2 regions of the Streptomyces sp. BYX5S genome follow, and region 1 is predicted to be linked to the other one. Evidence: riboswitches for the same ligand, from Rfam matches in the RefSeq annotation. Region 1 holds a riboswitch; the other holds the start of a gene.
What was found. A riboswitch is a leader RNA that binds a small molecule or an ion and turns the genes downstream of it on or off. The one in region 1 is predicted to bind S-adenosylmethionine.

Region 1 (9,051 bases):
GTCGTGGCGACAGCAACGACAGTAGAAACCGGGCACGCGCACCCGTCGGTCAATCGACCGAACCTCACCAGCGTCGGAACCATCATCTGGCTGAGTTCCGAGCTGATGTTCTTCGCGGCCCTCTTCGCGATGTACTTCACCCTGCGATCGGTGACCGGACCGGATCACTGGAAGGAAATGGCGCATGCGCTGAATCTTCCGTTCTCCGCGACGAACACCACGATCCTGGTGCTCTCCTCACTCACCTGTCAGCTCGGCGTGTTCGCCGCCGAGCGCGGTGACGTGAAGAAGCTCCGGATGTGGTTCATCGTCACCTTCATCATGGGTGCGATCTTCATCGGCGGTCAGGTCTACGAGTACACCGAGCTGGTCAAGAAGGATGGGCTCTCGCTCTCCTCCGACCCGTACGGCTCGGTGTTCTACCTGACCACCGGCTTCCACGGCATGCACGTGACAGGTGGCCTCATCGCCTTCCTGTTCGTCCTCGGTAGGACGTACGCGGCCCGGAGGTTCACCCACGAGCAGGCGACGGCCGCCATCGTCGTGTCCTATTACTGGCACTTCGTCGACGTCGTCTGGATCGGCCTCTTCGCCACGATCTACCTGATCAAGTAGTTCGAAGATCACAGCATCGGGCGTAGAACCCGACACATTCCCGCAGCACCGACGCAGAAGATCCTGACACCGGGGTAATCCGTGAAAAAGCTCTCCGCACGACGACGCCATCCGCTGGCGGCGGTCGTCGTCCTACTCCTCGCGCTGGCGGCCACCGGGGGGCTGTACGCCGCGTTCGCGCCGGCGGACAAGGCGCAGGCCGATGCAACCTCCCAGTCCCTCGCCATTGACGAGGGCAAGAAGCTCTACTCCGTAGGCTGCGCGAGCTGCCACGGAACCGGCGGTCAGGGCACCTCCGACGGTCCGAGCCTGGTGGGCGTCGGCTCCGCCGCCGTGGACTTCCAGGTGGGCACCGGTCGTATGCCGGCCCAGCAGCCGGGCGCTCAGGTCCCGAAGAAGAAGAACATCTACTCGCAGGCCGAGATCGACCAGCTCGCGGCGTACATCGCTTCGCTCGGCGCCGGTCCGGTCACGCCGACCGAGAAGGACTACAGCGCCTCCGGCGCGGACATCGCCAAGGGCGGCGAGCTGTTCCGCACCAACTGCGCCCAGTGCCACAACTTCACCGGTGAGGGCGGCGCGCTGACGCACGGCAAGTTCGCCCCGAGCCTCGAGGGCGTCAGCCCGAAGCACATCTACGAGGCCATGCAGACCGGCCCGCAGAACATGCCGTCGTTCCCGGACACGACGATGACCAAGCAGAACAAGAAGGACATCATCGCGTACCTCGACGCGGTCAACGGTGATGAGACCGAGAGCCCCGGTGGCCTCAAGCTGGGCGGGCTCGGCCCGGTCAGTGAGGGCCTGTTCGCCTGGATCTTCGGTCTTGGCGGTCTCATCGCCGTCGCCATCTGGGTTGCCGCTCGGACCGCAAAGGCCAAGAAGTCATGAGTAGCCAAGACATTCCAGAAGAGAACCTGCCCGCCGAGCGGGCCACCGACGAGGGCGCGGAGCACGGCTCGGTCGCGGTGAAGGACGAGCCCTTCGCCGACCCGGGTCTGCCGCCCCACGAGCACCGGATCCAGGACATCGACGAGCGGGCCGCCAAGCGGTCCGAGCGCGCGGTGGCCCTGCTGTTCACGGTCTCGATGCTGGCCACCATCGGCTTCATCGCCTCGTACGTCACCATCGACGTCGACACCAACGTCTACATCTTCCCGCTGGGTCACATCAGCGCGCTGAACTTCGCGCTGGGCATGACCCTCGGTGTCGCGCTCTTCTGCATCGGCGCGGGCGCGGTCCACTGGGCCCGCACCCTGATGTCCGACGTCGAGGTCATCCAGGAGCGCCACCCGATCGAGGCGGAGCCCGAGGTCAAGGCGAAGGTCCTGTCGGACTTCGCCGACGGCGCCCGCGAGTCGCAGTTCGGCCGTCGCAAGCTGATCCGCAACACGATGTTCGGTGCGCTGGCCCTGGTGCCCCTCTCCGGTGTCGTCCTGCTTCGTGACCTCGGGCCGCTGCCCGAGAAGAAGCTGCGCAGCACCTCGTGGAAGAAGGGTCTGCAGCTCGTCAACATGAACACGAACGAGCCGCTGCGTCCCTCCGACATCGCGGTCGGCTCGCTCACCTTCGCCAAGCCCGAGGGCCTGGAGGAGCACGACGAGGACTTCCAGAAGAACATCGCCAAGGACGCCCTGATGCTCGTCCGGATCCAGCCGGACAACATCAAGGACAAGCAGGAACTCGAGTGGTCCCACGAGGGCATCGTGGCGTACTCGAAGATCTGCACCCACGTCGGTTGCCCGATCTCCCTGTACGAGCAGCAGACGCACCACGCTCTGTGCCCGTGCCACCAGTCCACCTTCGACCTCTCCGACGGCGCCCGGGTGATCTTCGGTCCTGCCGGTCACGCGCTGCCGCAGCTGCGCATCGGCGTCAACGAAGAGGGTTACCTCGAGGCGCTGAGCGACTTCGCTGAGCCCGTCGGTCCTGCCTTCTGGGAGCGCGGATGAGTACTACGACCACCAACGAGGCGCCTTCACGCGAGAAGGCGCCGGCCGGCGAGCGAGTCGCCGACTGGGCGGACGGCCGCCTGGGGATCTACTCCCTGGCCAAGTCCAACATGCGCAAGATCTTTCCGGACCACTGGTCCTTCATGCTCGGCGAGATCTGCATGTACAGCTTCATCATCATCATCCTCACGGGTGTGTACCTGACGCTGTTCTTCCACCCGTCGATGAACGAGGTGGAGTACCACGGCAGCTACGTCCCGCTGCAGGGACAGCTGATGTCCGAGGCGTTCAACTCGACCATGCACATCTCCTTCGATGTGCGCGGTGGCCTGCTGATCCGGCAGATCCACCACTGGGCCGCGCTGATCTTCCTCGCCGCCATGTTCGTGCACATGATGCGCGTGTTCTTCACGGGTGCGTTCCGCAAGCCGCGTGAGGTCAACTGGCTGTTCGGCTTCCTGCTGTTCGTCCTCGGCATGTTCACCGGTTTCACCGGTTACTCGCTCCCGGACGACCTGCTCTCCGGCACCGGTGTCCGCTTCATGGAGGGCGCGATCCTGTCCGTACCGGTCATCGGTACGTACATCTCGTTCTTCCTGTTCGGCGGGGAGTTCCCGGGCGGCGACTTCGTCGCGCGGTTCTACTCGATCCACATCCTGCTGCTGCCGGGCATCATGCTCGGCCTGATGGTGGCGCACCTGATCCTGGTCTTCTACCACAAGCACACGCAGTTCGCGGGTCCCGGAAAGACCAACAAGAACGTCGTCGGCATGCCGCTGCTGCCGGTCTACATGGCCAAGGCCGGAGGCTTCTTCTTCCTGGTCTTCGGTGTGATCGCGGCCGTCGCGGCCATCGCCACGATCAACCCGATCTGGGCCATCGGTCCGTACCGCCCGGACCAGGTGTCCACCGGCGCCCAGCCCGACTGGTACATGGGCTTCTCCGAAGGCCTGATCCGTGTCATGCCGGGCTGGGAGATCAACCTCTGGGGTCACACGCTCGTCCTGGGTGTGTTCGTCCCGCTGGTGATCTTCCCGCTGGTCCTCGCGGCCATCGCCGTCTACCCGTTCATCGAGTCCTGGGTCACCGGCGACAAGCGCGAGCACCACATCCTGGACCGCCCGCGCAACGTCCCGACCCGTACGGCCTTCGGCGTGGCGTGGATCACCTGGTACATGGTGCTGCTCGTGGGTGGTGGAAACGACCTCTGGGCCACGCACTTCCACCTGTCGATCAACGCGATCACCTGGTTCGTCCGGATCGCCTTCTTCGTCGGACCGGTCATCGCCTTCATCGTCACCAAGCGGATCTGCCTCGGCCTCCAGCGCCGCGACAAGGACAAGGTGCTGCACGGACGCGAGTCCGGCATCATCAAGCGCCTGCCGCACGGTGAGTTCATCGAGGTGCACGAGCCGCTCGACCAGGAGGCGCTGCACACGCTCACGGCGCACGAGCAGTACCAGCCGGCCGAGATCGGTGCGACCACCGACGAGAACGGTGTCGAGCGCAAGGCCACGCGGTCCCAGAAGCTGCGTGCCAAGCTCTCGCGCGGTTACTACGGGGAGAACAACCAGATCCCCAAGCCGACCGCCGAGGAGTACAAGGAGATCACCAGCGGCCACGGCCACCACTGATCCCTGAATCGTCGCTGCACGCCACAGCGGGAGCCCTCGTCCAGTGCCTGGACGGGGGCTCTTTGCCGTCCCGAGACCTGGATAAGGTGGGGCTGCACCTTCTCCCGACCCCACACATGCACACAGGAGCGGCCATGAGCGCTTTGCACCCCGCTGGAGGCGACACCGCGGCGGGCCGCTCCTGGCCCGCCGTCCTCAACGGCCTCCTCGAAGGCCGCGACCAGAGCGCCGACGACACCGCGTGGGCGATGGACCGGATCATGCGGGGCGAGGCCACCGACGCGCAGATCGCCGGGTTCGCCGTCGCGCTGCGCGCCAAGGGCGAGACCGTGCAGGAGATCTCCGGTCTGGTGCGCGGCATGTACGAGCACGCCAACGTGATCGAGGTGCCCGGCGAGACCGTCGACATCGTCGGCACCGGTGGCGACGGCGCCAAGACGGTCAACATCTCCACCATGTCCGCGATCGTCGTCGCGGGCGCCGGCGCCAAGGTCGTCAAGCACGGCAACCGCGCGGCGTCCTCGGCCTCCGGCTCCTCCGACGTCCTGGAGAAGCTGGGCGTCAACCTCGACCTGGCGCCGAAGCGGGTGCCCGAGGTCGCCGAGGAAGCGGGCATCACGTTCTGCTTCGCCATCAAGTTCCACCCCGCGCTGCGCTACGCGGGCGCCGCGCGTGGACAGCTCGGCATCCGCACCGTGTTCAACCTCCTCGGCCCGCTGACCAACCCGGCCAAGGTGCAGGCCCAGGCCGTCGGCGTCGCCGATGCCCGGATGGCGCCCATCGTGGCGGGCGTCTTCGCCGAGCGCGGCAACTCGTCCCTGGTGTTCCGCGGCGACGACGGGCTCGACGAGCTGACCACCACGGGCACCTCCCGGGTGTGGGTCGTACGGGACGGCGCCGTGCGCGAGGAGTCCTTCGACCCGCGCGACGTCGGCATCGACGTCGTGCCCATCGAGGCGCTGCGCGGCGGCGACCCCTCGTACAACGCGGAGGTCGCCCGGCGCCTCCTCGACGGCGAGCGGGGGCCCGTGCGCGACGCGGTGCTGCTGAACTCGGCGGCGGCCCTGGTGGCCGTGCGGCCCGGCGAGGGCACGCTCGTGGAGCAGATCCGGGCCGGCATGGACCGGGCCGCCGAGTCCATCGACTCCGGCGCCGCGAAGGGCGCCCTGGAGCGGTGGGTGGCGGCCAGCAACCGCTGAGCGCGCCGGTGGTGTGACCCAGGGCGCAGTCCGCGATGCGGACTGCGCCCTTGCCGTATCCGAGACGTATGGCAAGATGCTTTCCAAGGTCATGAGTGACAGCGCTGTGAGTATTCACTGCAGAAGGCCCCAGCCCGCTGTCCGGCAACCCTCCGTCCGTGGCGGGGTGCCCTGGGTGAAGACCAGGCCGTACGCAGCAAGGCGTATGGCAAGCGCGGACCCCTCACCACCCTGGGGTCCTGGTCCTCAAGGGAGCAGTCTCGTGAGCAAGCGAATGCGATAGGGCGTTACGGCCCCGCCTCCGCGCACCCTCTTCACCCTTCTTTCCATGCCGTCGAGCCGTCTCCGCACGCGCTCCGGCATGGTCAATTCGCTTACCTCGCCAGGGAGTTCACCCATGTCCGTGTCCGTCGACGCCGCCGCCCGCACCGAGACCGTCGCCCCGCTCCCCGTCCTCGGCCGGGACGTCACCGTCCCGCTCGTCACCGGGGGCGAGGTCACCTACGCCGCCCTCGACTACGCCGCCAGCGCGCCCGCCCTCCAGCGCGTGTGGGACGACGTGGCCGCCTACGCGCCGTACTACGGCAGCGTGCACCGCGGCGCCGGCTACCTGTCGCAGCTGTCCACCGACCTGTTCGAGAACTCCCGGGCCGCCGTCGCGGAGTTCCTTGGCTGCCGCGCGGACGACCAGGTCGTCTTCACCCGCTCCACCACCGACTCGCTCAACCTGCTCGCCGCCGCGCTGCCCGCCGACTGCGAGGTGTTCGTCTTCGAGACCGAGCACCACGCCTCGCTGCTGCCGTGGCGCGACGCGCGGGTCAGCTACCTCAACGCCCCCCGCACGCCCGACGAGGCCGTCGCCACCCTGGAGCGGGCGCTCGCCGACCGCGAGCCGTACGGGCCCGCCCTCGTCTGCGTCACCGGTGCCTCCAACGTCACCGGTGAACTCTGGCCGGTGCGCGAGCTCGCGGCGGCCGCTCACGCGCACGGTGCCCGCATCGTGCTCGACGCCGCGCAGCTCGCGCCCCACCACCCGGTCTCCGTCCAGGACCTGGACGTCGACTGGGTCGCCTTCTCCGGGCACAAGCTGTACGCCCCGTTCGGCTCCGGTGTGCTCGCGGGCCGCTCCGACTGGCTGACGGCCGCCGAGCCGTACCTCGCCGGTGGCGGCGCCTCCAAGAAGGTCGCCCGGCGCCCGGACGGCGGCGTGGACGTCGAGTGGCAGACCACCGCCGCCCGCCACGAGGCCGGTTCGCCGAACGTCATCGGCGTGTACTCCATCGCCTCCGCCTGCAAGGCGCTCACCGAGGCCGGGTTCGACACCCTCGTCGCCCGCGAGCAGTACCTGATCCGCACGGTCCAGGAAGGGCTCGCTCAGGTGCCCGAGGTGAAGGTGCTGTCCCTGTTCGGGGACGAGGCGCCGCGCGTCGGTGTCCTGTCGTTCGTCGTCGAGGGCTGGAACTCCTCGCACTTCGCCGCCGCGCTCTCCGCCGAGTACGGCATCGGGGTCCGCGACGGCCTGTTCTGCGCCCACCCGCTGGTGCGCACGCTGCTCGGCTCCGACCCGCAGCAGCAGGGCGAGTGCGGGGCGCCGGAGGCCGCGCCGGGCGAGAAGTCGCTCAACGCCATCCGCGTCAGCTTCGGCGCCGGGACGCCGGACGAGCACGTGGAGCGGTTCGTGGCGGCCGTGAAGGAGCTCGTGCGGGACGGCGCCCGGTGGAACTACCGCACCGAGGACGGGCGCTGCGTGCCGGACACCGCGAGCGCCTGAATCGGCTGCCGTACCCCGGGCAGACGGCTGCCCAGCAGGATCATGCGCAGGGCCCGCTCGGTGGCGTCCGTGAGGAACTCGCCGCCCCGGCCCAGCGCCTCCGCGAGCGTCACCGGCGCGGGCAGGATCGAGCTGTAGGCGTCGACGCCGGTCGCCGTCACCGTGTGCGCGCCGTCGCCGATGGTGCCCGCGAGGGCGAGCACCGGGCGGCCGAACCGTTTGGCGCGGCGGGCCACTTCGGCGGGGACCTTGCCGCGCGGCGTCTGGTGGTCGAGGGCGCCCTCGGCGGTGACGACGAGGTCGGCGCGGGCGAGGCGGGCGTCCAGGTCGAGGTGGTCGAGGAGGACGTCGAAGCGGGGGAGGAGCCGGGCGCCGAGCGCGGCGAGGCCCGCGCCGAGCCCGCCGGAGGCGCCGGTGCCGGGCCCGGAGAAGAGGTCGGTCCGCACGTCCAGGTCCCGCGTCAGGACGTGCGCCCAGTGCTCCAGGGCCGCCGCCAACTGCTCGACCTGGGTGGGCGTCGCCCCCTTCTGCGGGCCGAAGACGCGGGCGACGCCGCGGTCCCCGCACAGCACGTTGAACGGATTGCACGCCACCCGGATCTCGGTGTCCTTCAGGCGCGGGTCGAGGCCGCTCGGGTCGATGCGGTCCAGGTGCAGCAGCTCCCGGCCGCCCAAAGGCAGTTGCATGCCGTAGGCGTCGAGCAGCCGGGCGCCGAGGGCTTGCAGCGCACCCGCGCCGCCGTCCGAGGTGCCGGAGTCGCCGCAGCCCACGAGGATCCGGCGGGCGCCCGCGTCGAGGGCCGCGCGGATCAGCTCGCCGACGCCGTACGTCGTCGTGGCGCCCGGGTCGCGCAGCTCGCGCGGAACGAGGGAGAGCCCGGCCACGGCCGCCATCTCGACGACCGCGGTGCCGTCCGGGAGCAGCGCGAAGTGGGTGCCGACGCGCTGTCCGACGGGGCCCGTGGCCGGCAGCGCGACCAGGCGCCCGCCGCCCTCGGCGGCCAGCGCGCGGGCCGTGCCCTCGCCGCCGTCCACCAGGGGGATGAGGTCGGTCTCGGCGTCCGGCACCACGCGGCGGACACCGGCGGCGATGGCCTCGGCGGCGGCGCCCGCGGACAGGGACTCCTTGAAGCCGCTGGGGGCGATGGCGAAACGGGTCAGCATCAGTGTCTCCAGAAGTGGGTTCAGCGGACGGGCACGCCGAGCAGCGGCCACAGGGTGAGTGCGCACAGCAGGACGGCGGCGGCCGTCAGCGGGGCCAGCACGGCGGAGAGCCGCAGCAGGTCGCGCGGGGTGTAGGTCGGGGTGCCGGGTATGTCGGCGAACAACGTCACCGGCTTCGCGGACGCGGGCAGCGTGTGGCAGAAGCCCGCGGCGGCGGTGGAGGCGAGGGCGGCGGCGACCGGGTTGACGCCCGCGCCGACGGCCGCCGCCACGACCAGCGGCACGAGCACCGAGGAGCGGGCCGACCGCGATTGCAGGATCAGGTGGGCGGCCGTGCTCACCGCGATCACCACGGCGAGGAACAGCCACGGCGGCACATCGAGCGGCACCCCGCCCACCAGCCACTTCGCCGCGCCGGACTCGGCGAGCGCGACGCCCATCGCCATCGTCGCCGCCATGAACAGCAGCAGCGACCACGGGACCGTACCGAGCGCGTCCTTCAGGCGTACGGTGCCGAGCGCGGGGGAGGCCGCGACCACGGCGCCGATCAACGCGACGACGGCGGGCGGCACTTGGTGCAGCGGCTCACTGCACCACAGGGCGACGACCGTGGCGAGCAGCAGGGCGCAGCGGGTCTCGGCCGGCTCCCACGGCCCGGTCACCGGCTTCTCGCTGTGCTCCTGGAGGTCCTCCATCGTGATCCGCACCGGGCCCGCG
Region 2 (9,051 bases), 6.2 Mb from region 1:
GTGACCGTGCCCTCGGCGATCCCGAGGGCCTTCGCCGTCGCCCTGGTGTCCAGGTCGAGGAAGACCCGCAGGGCGATCACCTCCCGCTGCCGTCGCGGCAGCCCGCGCAGCGCGGCGAGCAGCGCGGGGTCGAGGCCCGTCTCGTCGGCCGGCCCGGCGACCTCGGGAACGCCGTCGACGACGACCTCCCGACGCTGCCTGCGCCACCACGAGATCCGGGTGTTCAGCGCCGTCCGCACGATCCAGGCCCGCGGCGCGGGATGCCGGCCCACCTTCGCCCAGGACCCCCAGGCCTTCGCGTACGCGTCGGCCACCAGATCCTCGGCGAGCTGCCGCTCCCCCACACAAGCGAGCACCGTCCGCAGACAGTCGCCCTGACTGGCGCGGTAGAACTCCCTGAACTCCAGCTGCTCCACACCTTCCCCACGCCCGGAGACGGCATTTCACTTACCCACGGCCTACCGATACCCGCGGCCCACCGATCCTCCGAAGCTCAAGCCCCGGCGGAAGAAACTCGTCGGCGTCCGTCGTCGACCTGCGACGGAGCCGACCCGATCCGCCCCGAGGCTCAAGCCCCGCGCCCCGAGCCCTGCTTTCAAGGATGGGGAGGTGGGTCTCAACCCACCCTCCCACCCTGCGAGTTGAGAATCCGGACACTTCTCGTCACCGGCTTGCCACGGAGGGTGACGACGCCCTAACGTGCCCGATAACCGAACGACCCCCGCCGGTGCGCCAACACCTAACGGGGGTCTGTCCACCGAGATCTTCGAAGGAGATCCCGTGGCTGACACCCACTTTAGTGCTGCCTCGCCGTCCCCCGAAGCCCACCCCGCCGCGAATCCGGGCTACGGCAAGCGTTCCGCTCCGGACCAACTCCCCCGAACAGGCGAGGACTTCGGGCACCTGCCGCCCCGGGAAGCGCACATCGCGGGCTACATCGACCGGTTGCCCGACGGCTCGGACATCTCCGTGAAGACGCTCGCCAAGCACCTCCCGTACGGCCAGGCGGCACTGCGCACGGCGCTCAACAACCTGCATCGGGCAGGCCACTTGAGGCGCGGACGCGAGCACGTCCAGGGCTCGGGAAGCGCCCGTTGGGTGACCCGCAGCTGGTTCTCCCGCACGCCGCGCGGCGACGCGTGGTGGACGGCGTACGTACGGGGCGACGTACCCGAGGCCGCGCAAGAAGAACCCGAACCCGCGCCGGGAGCCGCCCCCACCCGCAGCCGCGCGCTACTGCTGCTCGCCGCGCTCGGGCGCACGGCGCCGTCACTGGCGCTGTCGGCGACGGAGTGCGCTCGGCTCGCGCCGGAGGTGGAGGAGTGGTTCGCGCGGGGCGCCACCGAAGACACCCTGCTGCACGCCCTGACAGCGGGCCTCCCCACCCCGGTCCACAGCCCGGCGGCCCTCCTGGCCCGCCGCCTGCGCGACAAACTCCCACCGCCACCACCGCCCGCACCCCACCAGCGGCCCCTACGCCTCCTGGAATGCGGAAAATGCGGCGCCCCCGGCCGCCCCGAGGCCCTGCCCGACGGCTTCTGCGCACTGTGCCGAGGCACCCGCCCCGCCTACCCGCCCCCGGCCCCACTCACAGAGGAAGCCGTCCGCGCCCGCGCCGCCGAGGCCCGAGCAGCGATGGCCCCCCGCGGCGAACGGGCACGCGTATGACCGCGCAGAGCGAAGACGTCACCCCGGCTCGACCCATCAAGCCCCGCCCGGCCCATCAAGCCCCGCCGGCGATTGAGGCGCGGGGTCCGGGGCGGAGCCCCGAGGCGTCAACCACGGGCTGGGCGCAGCAAAACGCCCGAGGGCGGCACCGTCTCACGTGGAGACGGTGCCGCCCTCGGGTCAAGGACGGGCTGAACCGCGAGCGGCTCAGAAGTCCATGTCACCGCCCGGCATGCCGCCACCGGCCGGCGCAGCGCCCGCCTTCTCCGGCTTGTCGGCGATGACGGCCTCGGTGGTGAGGAACAGCGCGGCGATCGACGCGGCGTTCTGGAGCGCGGAGCGCGTCACCTTGGCCGGGTCGAGGATGCCCTCGGCGATCATGTCGACGTAGTCACCCGTCGCGGCGTTCAGACCGTGGCCGACGGCCAGGTTGCGCACCTTCTCCACGACGACGCCACCCTCGAGACCACCGTTGACGGCGATCTGCTTGAGCGGGGCCTCCAGGGCGAGCTTCACGGCGTTGGCGCCGGTCGCCTCGTCACCCTCGAGCTCCAGCTTCTCGAAGACCGCGGAGGCCTGGAGCAGGGCCACGCCACCACCGGCGACGATGCCCTCCTCGACGGCCGCCTTCGCGTTGCGAACGGCGTCCTCGATGCGGTGCTTGCGCTCCTTGAGCTCGACCTCGGTCGCGGCACCGGCCTTGATGACGGCGACGCCACCGGCGAGCTTCGCCAGGCGCTCCTGGAGCTTCTCGCGGTCGTAGTCCGAGTCGCTGTTCTCGATCTCGGCACGGATCTGGTTGACGCGGCCCTGGACCTGGTCGCTGTCACCGGCGCCGTCGACGATCGTCGTCTCGTCCTTGGTGATGACGACCTTGCGGGCGCGGCCGAGCAGGTCGAGACCGGCGTTCTCCAGCTTGAGGCCGACCTCCTCGGAGATGACGGTGCCACCGGTGAGGATGGCGATGTCGCCGAGCATGGCCTTGCGGCGGTCACCGAAGCCCGGGGCCTTGACGGCGACGGACTTGAAGGTGCCACGGATCTTGTTGACGACCAGGGTCGACAGGGCCTCGCCCTCGACGTCCTCGGCGATGATCAGCAGCGGCTTGCCGGACTGCATGACCTTCTCGAGCAGCGGAAGGAGGTCCTTCACGTTGCCGATCTTCGAGTTGACGATCAGGATGTACGGGTCCTCCAGCGAGGCCTCCATACGCTCCATGTCGGTGGCGAAGTACGCCGAGATGTAGCCCTTGTCGAAGCGCATACCCTCGGTGAGCTCAAGCTCCAGACCGAAGGTCTGGGACTCCTCGACGGTGATGACGCCTTCCTTGCCGACCTTGTCCATGGCCTCGGCGATGAGCTCGCCGATCTGGGTGTCGGCGGCGGAGATGGAGGCCGTCGAAGCGATCTGCTCCTTGGTCTCGACCTCCTTGGCCTGCTCAAGAAGGGCGGCGGAGACGGCCTCGGTGGCCTTCTCGATACCGCGCTTGAGGGCCATCGGGTTGGCGCCGGCGGCTACGTTGCGAAGGCCTTCGCGAACGAGCGCCTGGGCCAGGACGGTCGCGGTCGTCGTGCCGTCACCGGCGACGTCGTCCGTCTTCTTCGCGACCTCCTTGACCAGCTCGGCGCCGATCTTCTCGTACGGGTCCTCGAGCTCGATCTCCTTGGCGATGGACACACCATCGTTGGTGATCGTGGGGGCGCCCCACTTCTTCTCGAGGACGACGTTGCGACCCTTGGGGCCCAGGGTCACCTTGACGGCGTCGGCGAGCTGGTTCATGCCGCGCTCGAGGCCGCGCCGTGCCTCCTCGTCGAACGCGATGATCTTGGCCATGTGAAGTGGTCCTCCCGGACGGGGTGGCTAACGCAAACGGACCGTGCTGGTGCCCGCGACGGACGGCCTGCGGACCTTGTGGCTCCTTGCACCACCCGGTCCCCGGACCTCACCGACCCGATCCAAGTTCTGTCACTCTCACTGGGAGAGTGCTAAGCCCAATGATTAGCACTCGACCCCTTCGAGTGCAAGGCCGTACCACGAAGGTGCAGGCAACACCCGTTCAGCACGAAGGGCCCGCCCCCGGCTACCCGGGAGACGAGCCCTCCATGACGTGCGACGTACAAGCTTGCAGTCTGACGCGCGCGTTCAGCCGGCGGCGACGCGGACCATGTCGGCCTGCGGCCCCTTCTGGCCCTGCGAGATCTCGAACTCGACCCGCTGCCCCTCTTCCAGGGTGCGGTAGCCGTCCATCTGAATCGCGCTGTAGTGGACGAAAACATCCGCACCACCGTCGACCGCGATGAAGCCGTACCCCTTCTCCGCGTTGAACCACTTGACGGTGCCCTGAGCCATGCCTAACTCCCCTATTACTGGCCCTTGCGCAGGACCGCACTTCGCGGACCCGGGTCAGACCTCACGCCCCATGGGATATGGGGGTGTGCGCCGGAACGCGTCGACCGCGGCTGAATGTATCTGCACAACTGCCGTCTGCAACAGGTCAATCGGACGAGAATTCTGGGCACGCCAGATCGGGGAAACCGGGCCAACTCACCGGATCCCAGTGCAACTCGGGCCGCGTAAATGCCATAAAAGGCCCGAAAGGGCCGGGTACTTTGGCTGCTTCTTGTCGGGGCGGGGGCGAGAACTCATATGCGCCCGTCATGCACCGCGCGGGGAAACGCAGCAGCTTCCCCAACTGTACCGCGCTCAACCATGCTGAATTGCCCCCTCCGTTTCTCTCGCGGAGGGGGCAATTCAGGTAACTCTGTGTGGAACGGCGAAGATCAGCAGCCGCCGGCGACGGCGGGAATGATCGAAACACCCGCGCCGTCCGGCGTCGCCGTGTCGAGACCCTGCTCGAAACGGACGTCGTCGTCGTTCACGTACACGTTCACGAAACGGCGCAGCTTGCCCTGATCGTCCAGCACGCGGGCGGCGATCCCGGTGTGGTTCTTCTCCAGGTCCGCGATGACGTCGCCCAGGGTGGCCCCCTCGGCGGGCACCTCGGCCTGACCACCGGTGTAGGTGCGGAGAATGGTGGGGATACGGACGGAAACGCTCATGAATTCACCTCGAAGATCAAGCCCCTCCGGCGGGGCGTTTCAGCCCCTCCGGCGTTTGAGGAGCGGGGGTCCGGGGGCGGCGCCCCCGTGGCGTAAGCAACTACTCGGCGAGACCCGCGGCGCGGAACGCGTCCAGGCTCGGCCGGATCGTCGCCGTCGCCTGAGACGATTCGGCAACCGCGTCCAGCGTCTTGAGCCCGTCGCCGGTGTTCAGCACCACCGTGGTCAGCGACGGATCGATCTGCCCCGCCTCGATGAGCTTCTTCGTGACCCCGAGCGTCACACCCCCGGCGGTCTCCGCGAAGATCCCCTCGGTGCGCGCGAGCAGCTTGATCGCGTCGACGACCTGCTCGTCGTTCACGTCCTCCACCGCGCCACCGGTGCGCCGCGCGATGTCGAGCACGTACGGCCCGTCGGCCGGGTTGCCGATGGCGAGGGACTTGGCGATCGTCTTCGGCTTCTGCGGCCGCACGACGTCGTGGCCGCCCTTGTACGCCACCGACACCGGCGAGCAGCCCTCGGCCTGGGCGCCGAAGAGCTTGTACGGCTTGTCCTCGACGAGGCCGAGCTTGATCAGCTCCTTCAGCCCCTTGTCGATCTTCGTGAACTGCGAGCCGGACGCGATCGGGATGACCAGCTGGTCGGGCAGGACCCAGCCGAGCTGCTCGCAGATCTCGTACGCGAGCGTCTTGGAGCCCTCGCCGTAGTACGGGCGCAGGTTCACGTTGACGAAGCCCCAGCCCTCGCCCAGCGGGTCGCCGATGAGCTCGGAGCAGAAGCGGTTCACGTCGTCGTAGTTGCCCTCGATGGCGACGAGGTCACCGCCGTAGACACCGGCCATGACGACCTTGCCCTGCTCCAGGTCGTGCGGGATGAACACGCAGGAGCGGAAGCCGGCGCGGGCGGCGGCGGCGCCGACGGCGCCCGCGAGGTTGCCGGTGGAGGAGCAGGAGAGCGTCGTGAAGCCGAAGGCGCGGGCGGCCTCGATGGCCTGCGCGACGACGCGGTCCTTGAAGGAGTGCGTGGGGTTGCCGGAGTCGTCCTTGACGAACAACTTGCCCTCGGCGACGCCCAGTTCACGGCCGAGGTTGTCGGCCTTGACGAGCTTGGTCCAGCCGGGGTTCAGGTTCGGCTTCTCGGCGACGTCGGCCGGGACGGGCAGCAGCGGGGCGTAGCGCCAGATGTTGGCGGGGCCGGCCTCGATCTGCTTGCGGAGGGCCTCGGGGTCGCCGACGGGCAGGTCGTACGCGACTTCCAGAGGCCCGAAACACTCGGCGCAGGCGAAGACGGGGCCGAGCGGGACGACGTTGCCGCACTCGCGGCAGGAGAGCCCGGAGGCGGGACCGAGATCGACGGTCGAAGCGTCGGCGGTGGCGGCGGTTCCGGTGGCGACAGTCTGTACAGCCATGAGAGGCGAGGCCCTTTCTCCTCATCTTTCTCGCGGCGCATCTCGCCACGAGACGGATTTGGCACCTTCCCTAGCCGGGAGCCTCGCGGGCGCACTGCGGTGTGCGGACGAGACCGGCTGGAGGGTTGCCGGGGCTTCAACGGGCCGTATCCCTCTGCCCCTCTGGATGAGCGGTATTCGATTGTGTGAATTCACTTGTGAGCGCCCGGCGACCCCGACATGCGATGGTCACCGGCCTTGTTCAAGACTGTAACCGACGGCCCGGACCCTTGAGATAGTCGTCCGCACCGCGAGATGGATCACATCCGGATCCGTACGACGGTCCTTACGGAAGGAACGCTGACCGTGCTGGAAGAGGTCGAGCGCTGGCTGAACAGGCGCTCCTGGGCCGTGGCCGACCACCCCTTGCGCCAGTTGATCGCCGCCAAGCACGCGTCGGGCCAGCGGGTGAGCGTCGTCCTGCCCGCGCTGAACGAGGAGGAGACGGTCGGCGAGATCGTCGCGGAGATCCGGCGGGCGCTGATGTCGGAGGCGGTGCCGCTCGTCGACGAGCTCGTGGTCGTCGACTCCGGCTCCACCGACCGCACCTCGGAGGTCGCGGCGGCGGCCGGGGCGCGGGTCGAGCACCGGGACGCGATCCTGCCGAGGATCCCGGTGCGGCCCGGCAAGGGTGAGGTGCTGTGGCGTTCGCTGTTCGTCACTTCCGGTGACATCGTCTGCTTCGTCGACGCGGATCTGAAGGAGTTCTCGGCGGACTTCGTCTCCGGCATCGTCGGCCCGCTGCTGACCGAGCCGGGCGTCGACTTCGTGAAGGCGATGTACGACCGTCCGCTGGCCGGGGCGGCCGGGCAGGGCGGCCGGGTGACCGAGCTGATGGCGCGCCCGATCCTCAATCTGCACTGGCCTCAACTGGCCGGATTCGTCCAGCCGTTGGGCGGCGAGTACGCGGCCCGGCGCTCGCTGCTGGAACAGCTCCCGTTCCCCGTCGGGTACGGCGTGGAGCTGGGCCTGCTCGTGGACGCGCTGCACACCGTGGGCCTGGACGGGCTCGCGCAGGTCGACGTCGGCGTGCGCAAGCACCGGCACCAGGACGGGCAGGCGCTCGGCCGGATGGCGGCGGCCATCTACCGCACCGCGCAGCTGCGGCTCGCGCGCGGACACCTCGTCCGGCCGGTGCTCACGCAGTTCGAGCGCGGCGAGGCCGGCTTCGAGCCGCGAACGCACGCGGTCGACACGGAGGAGCGGCCCCCGATGGCCGAAATCAGTGAGTATGCGGAGCGTCGCGTCGCATGAACGCAGGCTCATCATACGTTCTGCCTAAATTGCCCTTTATGTGGCTCAAACATGTAAAGGGCAGAGCGGCCTGCGCCGCGGCCGCGACCCTCGCCGCCTGTGTGGCGGGTCTCGCGCCCGCCCCGGCGTCGGCCGACGTGGTCTCCCCCTTCGCCAAGCGGTACGACGAATCGATCTACGGCGACTTCACGACCATCGGCAACACGGTCATGGGCTGCCCGACGGACGACGCCGACATGGCCGCGCGCTGCGCCGTCGCCGCGGACGGCGAGGGCAGGGACAACAACAACACGTTCGTCATGCAGCGGATCAACACCGCGGGGACGACGGACGGCTACGGCTCCAGCACCGGCCGCGTCACGATCCCGCCCGGCGCCAGGATCGCGTACGCCCGCCTCTTCTACGGCGGCAACGACGGCACGTACCGGGGCCCGAGCGGCGCCCAGCTGAGGCGCTGCGACATCTCCGGCGCCGATGTCGACCCCTCGCCCGGTGAGCCACAGGACTCGGTGCCCGTGGTCGGCATCGGCGGCGCGACACCGACGAAGGTCTCCCCGACGAACGTGGTGCGGGACCCCGCCGCCACCAACGGGCCCCACTACTACACGGGCGAGGCGGACGTCACGGACCGCTTCGACGCCATCATCGGGACGGGCAACCCCATTCCCGTCTCCGTCGGCGACATCTGGGCGCCCACCGGCAAGGGCTGCGTGGCCGGCTGGTCGATGACCGTCGTCTACCAGTACGACGCCCCGAACGAGACGTACGCGCCGGACCGCCGCAACGTCTACCTCTACGGCGGCCACGTCCTGCAACGCTCCACCTCCCCGGCCACCCGGGTCACGGTCGACGGCTTCTACCGGACGTCGGGGACCCCGCGGGCCAGCGTCACCGCGTACGAGGGCGACTGGAACACGCCGGGCGACAAGTTCGCCGTGGGCGGGCAGAACATCACCGAGTCGCACACCGGCAACACCAACAACTTCTTCATCTCCGAGGACGACGGCGCCCTCGCCCCGAAGATGCGCAACAACCTGAGCATCGACGCGAAGGAGTTCGACGTCTCGGGCGGCGACTCCACGCGGGCCGCCGGGTCCGAGCCGATCCCCGTCGGTTCGACCTCGACCACCCTGGACTTCTCCACCAAGGGCGACACCTACGTCCCCTCCGCGCTCGCCCTGTCCGTCCCGGTCCCCGACCTGGAGATCACCAAGACGGCGAGCCCCGCGACGGTGGAGCCGGGCGACACGGTGACGTACACGGTCAAGGCGAAGAACATCAGCAAGCTCGACTACCCCAACGCCAGGTTCACCGACGACCTCACCGAGAACCTCGACGACGCGACGTACAACGACGACGCGGAGGCGAGCATCGGCACCGTCTCCTACACGGAGCCGAAGGTCGGCTGGACCGGGGACATCCCGGCCGGGCAGACCGCGACCGTCACGTACTCGGTGAAGGTCGACGACCCGGTCGGCGGCGACGGCAAGCTCACCAACAGCGTCACCGCCGACACCCCGCGCACCAACTGCGAGGAGGGCTCCACCGACGCCCGGTGCGGCATCGCGCCCACCATCGAGCGCGAGGCACCGTCCCCGTCGCCGACGTCCCCGTCGCCCACCC

Region 2: linked by a shared signal. The riboswitch ahead of thrC (threonine synthase) and the one ahead of ACYBSK_RS07500 (aminotransferase class V-fold PLP-dependent enzyme) in region 1 are both predicted to bind S-adenosylmethionine.

The regions. Positions count from the first base shown of each region.
Region 1 covers NZ_CM138829.1:1,667,033-1,676,083, forward strand. Annotated here, with positions in the region: gene ctaE (aa3-type cytochrome oxidase subunit III) at 1-615, shown strand, start outside; gene qcrC (cytochrome bc1 complex diheme cytochrome c subunit) at 697-1,506, shown strand; gene qcrA (cytochrome bc1 complex Rieske iron-sulfur subunit) at 1,503-2,567, shown strand; gene qcrB (cytochrome bc1 complex cytochrome b subunit) at 2,564-4,201, shown strand; gene trpD (anthranilate phosphoribosyltransferase) at 4,336-5,400, shown strand; SAM riboswitch class IV at 5,488-5,621, shown strand; gene ACYBSK_RS07500 (aminotransferase class V-fold PLP-dependent enzyme) at 5,798-7,171, shown strand; gene ACYBSK_RS07505 (glycerate kinase family protein) at 7,123-8,334, opposite strand; gene ACYBSK_RS07510 (SLC13 family permease) at 8,355-9,051, opposite strand, start outside.
Region 2 covers NZ_CM138829.1:7,823,840-7,832,890, forward strand. Annotated here, with positions in the region: gene ACYBSK_RS35310 (SigE family RNA polymerase sigma factor) at 1-416, opposite strand, end outside; gene ACYBSK_RS35315 (hypothetical protein) at 781-1,668, shown strand; gene groL (chaperonin GroEL) at 1,876-3,501, opposite strand; gene ACYBSK_RS35325 (cold-shock protein) at 3,811-4,017, opposite strand; gene ACYBSK_RS35330 (ubiquitin-like small modifier protein 1) at 4,449-4,727, opposite strand; gene thrC (threonine synthase) at 4,828-6,135, opposite strand; SAM riboswitch class I at 6,154-6,308, opposite strand; gene ACYBSK_RS35340 (glucosyl-3-phosphoglycerate synthase) at 6,481-7,428, shown strand; gene ACYBSK_RS35345 (DUF7927 domain-containing protein) at 7,467-9,051, shown strand, end outside.